2 regions of the Fusibacter sp. QWL-12 genome follow, and region 1 is predicted to be linked to the other one. Evidence: a T-box and tRNA genes for the amino acid it is inferred to sense, from the RefSeq annotation. Region 1 holds a T-box; the other holds one or more tRNA genes.
The links. A T-box is a leader RNA that pairs with one kind of tRNA and senses whether it is charged. The one in region 1 lies ahead of argS (arginine--tRNA ligase), so its partner is inferred to be a tRNA-Arg.

Region 1 (2,226 bases):
GGTGCAATGAGTAGAATGACAGCGAGGACATAATAAGGCAGACGCTTCATTGAAAATAACTTCATATGATTGATGCCCACTGCGCTTGCAACCACAAAACCACCGATTAAGCCACCGATATGACCTGCCATATCAATGTTAGGCCTTATAAGACCAATCACTAGGTTGACGACGATAAGAATAATCATGTCTCGTCCATAAATACGTTTGTATACCATAGGGTTTAATTTGTATAGATATAAGTTGGCGCCCATTAAACCAAAGATAGCACCTGAGGCACCAACTGACATGCCTTCAACAAGAACGAAGCTCGCAGCTGAGCCGACCAGTCCTGATATAAAGTAAATCAACAAAAACTTCTTCTTGCCAAAGAAGCGTTCGATGTCTCTACCAAAAATATATAGCGCAAGCATATTAAAAACAAGGTGCATGATGTCTGCGTGAAGGAACATCGCTGTCAGCAAGCGCCAGTATTCACCCAATCCAATCAATGGATTTACTTTTGCCCCAAGCTTAAGTAAACCGTTGCCACCTGTCATATCGATGAGCTGAGTGAGTAAAAACATGATGATGTTAACGCCAATGAGAATTTCTGTTAAGGTCGCATTTTTAATTTTATTCTTATAATAATTAAGGTTAGCCATTTGTCATCTCCATTTTACATACTTATAATAGTATGATTATACTATGAATTTAAGCGTTTGTGCGAAAATCAAAATGAATTCATAAATTCTTTACAGACGTGTCAAATACTGAAACAATGGGTTGAATTGTCCTAGAAAATATGCTAAACTTATGTTCAAATTAGTTAAATTCTATGAGTGGAAGAGTAAATCACATGTCCCTTTTAAGCGAATCGGAGTTGGTGGAAGTCCGATAATACATGTAGTTGAAGAGAGCCCATGAGAAGCCTATGGCCGGTCGTCCCCGTTATCGACATTGAGTGAGAAGGAGATTCCTTCTAATAAGAGTGGCAACGCGGATTTATTCGTCTCTTGATTAGAGGCGGATTTTTTTATTTTTTGAGGAGGTAGAGATGGTTAATTACAAAGAGGCAATCGCCAAGATATTGAGTGAATCAATTGATGCGATGTCCTACGATGAGATACTCACCCTCGTAGAACATCCGAAAAATCCAGAGATGGGAGATTATGCATTCCCATGCTTTAAGCTTGCAAAAGCGTTTAGAAAAGCACCAAACGTCATAGCGGAAGAGCTTGTTGCTACACTGGGTACGGTTGAACTGTTTTCTAAAATAGAAGCAATTGCAGGATTTTTAAACTTTACTGTAGATGCTGAACAGTTTGCTAAAAATGTAGTAGAAGAAGTGGTTAAATTAGGAGATGCTTATGGTGCATCTAATGTTGGAGAAGGCAAGAAGACGATAATTGAATATTCTTCTGTAAATATCGCTAAACCTTTCCATATGGGTCATATTAGAAGTACGATGATCGGTGAATCGCTTCATAGAATATATAAATTTTTAGGTTATGATACAGTTGCAGTTAACCACTTAGGTGACTACGGCACCCAGTTTGGTAAACTCATAGTAGCTTATAAGCTCTGGGGAGACAAAGATGTGATCGATGCTGATCCAATTCCAGAATTGCTTAAAATCTATGTGAAATTCCACCAAGAAGCAGAAACCAATCCAGCGCTTGAGGATGAAGCGAGAGCATGGTTTACAAAGCTTGAAAATGGCGATGCTGAAGCAACTGAACTATGGACGTTGTTTAAAGACATGTCGCTGAAAGTCTTTAATCGTGTCTACGGCAAGCTAGGCGTAACCTTTGATTCTTACGCAGGTGAAAGCTTCTATTCCGATAAAATGCCTGCGATTATTCAGGAATTAAGAGATAAAAAGTTGGTTGAGAAATCTGAAGGAGCTGAAATTGTTAATCTAGAACCATATGGTTTAATTCCAGCGTTGATTACTAAAAAAGATGGTTCTTCACTTTACTTAACACGTGACTTAGCTGCTGCTAAATACAGAAAAGAACACTATAACTTCGATAAAAACATCTATGTCGTTGGTAGTGCGCAAAAGCTACACTTCCAACAATGGATTAAGATTGTTGAGCTTATGGGCTACGATTGGTATAAGGATTGTATTCACGTTGAGTTCGGGATGGTTGCTCTAGAAGATGGCGCATTATCCACACGTAAAGGTAACGTTGCGTTTCTTGAGGACGTACTGGATAAAGCCGTTGAAAAGACACTTGAAAT
Region 2 (2,226 bases), 510 kb from region 1:
TATAATTTATGGCATATAGTTTTGCCCATTCACTCAATTTTGAGATAATCAAAATGATCAAAAAGCCCTTAACCAATTGTTCAGCTCTTGTCTCTCTGATTAATCCTAATAATTTGTAAAATACAAAGGCAATAATTCCAATATCAATAATATAATTTAATTTAACTTCTGATAAGAAAGCCATCATTGTGTCAAACAATGAATTAATAAATTCCATAAACACCTCAAAAATTCTTTAATAAATACCATTTCAAGTATACTATTAATGGGTTCAATTTACATGAGCTAACTGAGAATCTTAATATAATTGTAATTCTTTATCTATTATTGCTTTGTCTCAGCCTACTATGCCTCATTATTGATTCATACAGTTCAACTAAAAAATTCAAATCCTCTTGATTTACTAAAATCTTATTCTCTATGGCCAAATTCTTCACTCTTTCTAGCAATCTATTCTCTCGTTCTGAATCTAAAACTTCAATTTGCTGTTCTCTTTTGTATTCTCCAACTAAATCTGTGATGCTATACCTCTCTGAAAGTAATCTGATAAGATTCTTATCGATTTCATCTAATTGATTTCTATATTGTATTAACGGAGAATCCAATATATTAGAATCGTTTAATGTATTATTTCCCAATTCTCTTTTCTCTCTTTCCTCTTCTTTAAATCCATTTTGATTCATAATTATGTTTCCTTTGCACTTACACAGATTTAGTGTTTTGGTTATATTGAGATAATCCATATTATCTTTGTAATATTAATACTATAACTTATTTGACAAAAAAGTAAAAGACCAACGACTAAGAAATCTTAATCATTGATCTAGATGGTGCCCAGAGGCGGAATCGAACCACCGACACGGGGATTTTCAGTCCCCTGCTCTACCGACTGAGCTATCTGGGCATAATTGTGGTGGGCATAAGTGGACTCGAACCACCGACCTCACGCTTATCAGGCGTGCGCTCTAACCAGCTGAGCTATACGCCCACAATTATTTAAATGGCGGAGAGGGTGGGATTCGAACCCACGTGGGCTTGCACCCTAACGGTTTTCAAGACCGCCCCGTTATGACCGCTTCGGTACCTCTCCTTATATGGCGCGTCCGTAGGGACTCGAACCCCAAACCCCCGCCTTAGAAGGGCGGTGCTCTATCCAGTTGAGCTACGGACGCCTATTAAATTGGAGCGGAAGACGAGATTCGAACTCGCGACCCTCGCCTTGGCAAGGCGATGCTCTACCACTGAGCCACTTCCGCATATTTTTGGTGGAGGGAGAAGGATTCGAACCTTCGAAATCTCAGATAACGGATTTACAGTCAGCCCCCTTTGGCCACTCGGGAACCCCTCCACTTTGAAAAATGGAGCCGGTGATGGGACTCGAACCCGCGACCTACTGATTACAAGTCAGTTGCTCTACCAATTGAGCTACACCGGCATATAAATGGCGATCCAGAAGGGACTCGAACCCTCGACCTCTAGCGTGACAGGCTAGCGTTCTAACCAACTGAACTACTGGACCGCGATGAACTTATTTCTAAGTTCAAAAATGGTGGAAGTTATAGGGATCGAACCTATGACCCTCTGCTTGTAAGGCAGATGCTCTCCCAGCTGAGCTAAACTTCCAAATGGTGACCCCTAGGGGAATCGAACCCCTGTTACCGCCGTGAAAGGGCGGTGTCTTGACCGCTTGACCAAGGGGCCTAGGATGAAAATATTCATGGTTGCGGAGGCAGGATTCGAACCTGCGGCCTTTGGGTTATGAGCCCAACGAGCTGCCACTGCTCCACTCCGCGATAAAAGTTGGTGCCGAGGACCGGAATCGAACCGGTACGGTGTCGCCACCGCAGGATTTTAAGTCCTGTGCGTCTGCCAGTTCCGCCACCACGGCAACTTTTAAATAAAATGGCTCCAAGGGAGGGATTCGAACCCTCAGCCTATCGGTTAACAGCCGAGTGCTCCACCATTGAGCTACCTTGGAATATAAGTTGTAAAAACAACTTTTTAACTAGCAACGTTCTACTCTCCCAAGCAGCTGCCCGCTAAGTACCATCGACGCTGGAGGACTTTACTTCTGTGTTCGGTATGGGAACAGGTGTTGCCCCTCCGCCATCGTCACTAGATATGAATTTGCTTTGCAAATTCAGCCGTGGGTCTGTTTACGAAGTAAATAGACTAGGCTTTCTATTAAAACATCATAAAATGATGGTTTCAACAGTTTAAGGTATA

Region 2: it has a tRNA-Arg gene. The T-box ahead of argS (arginine--tRNA ligase) is inferred to sense a tRNA for this amino acid. The anticodon was not compared.

What each region holds. Positions count from the first base shown of each region.
Region 1 is NZ_CM178745.1:2,835,199-2,837,424, forward strand. It holds gene AC4PID_RS13555 (rhomboid family intramembrane serine protease) at 1-644, opposite strand, end outside; T-box leader at 809-999, shown strand; gene argS (arginine--tRNA ligase) at 1,037-2,226, shown strand, end outside.
Region 2 is NZ_CM178745.1:2,325,477-2,327,702, reverse strand. It holds gene cdaA (diadenylate cyclase CdaA) at 1-217, opposite strand, end outside; gene AC4PID_RS11345 (chorismate mutase) at 318-683, opposite strand; tRNA gene AC4PID_RS11340 (tRNA-Phe) at 829-904, opposite strand; tRNA gene AC4PID_RS11335 (tRNA-Ile) at 912-988, opposite strand; tRNA gene AC4PID_RS11330 (tRNA-Ser) at 1,002-1,090, opposite strand; tRNA gene AC4PID_RS11325 (tRNA-Arg) at 1,096-1,172, opposite strand; tRNA gene AC4PID_RS11320 (tRNA-Gly) at 1,182-1,256, opposite strand; tRNA gene AC4PID_RS11315 (tRNA-Tyr) at 1,264-1,348, opposite strand; tRNA gene AC4PID_RS11310 (tRNA-Thr) at 1,360-1,435, opposite strand; tRNA gene AC4PID_RS11305 (tRNA-Asp) at 1,443-1,519, opposite strand; tRNA gene AC4PID_RS11300 (tRNA-Val) at 1,548-1,623, opposite strand; tRNA gene AC4PID_RS11295 (tRNA-Glu) at 1,627-1,701, opposite strand; tRNA gene AC4PID_RS11290 (tRNA-Met) at 1,719-1,793, opposite strand; tRNA gene AC4PID_RS11285 (tRNA-Leu) at 1,802-1,888, opposite strand; tRNA gene AC4PID_RS11280 (tRNA-Asn) at 1,904-1,978, opposite strand; rRNA gene rrf (5S ribosomal RNA) at 2,004-2,120, opposite strand.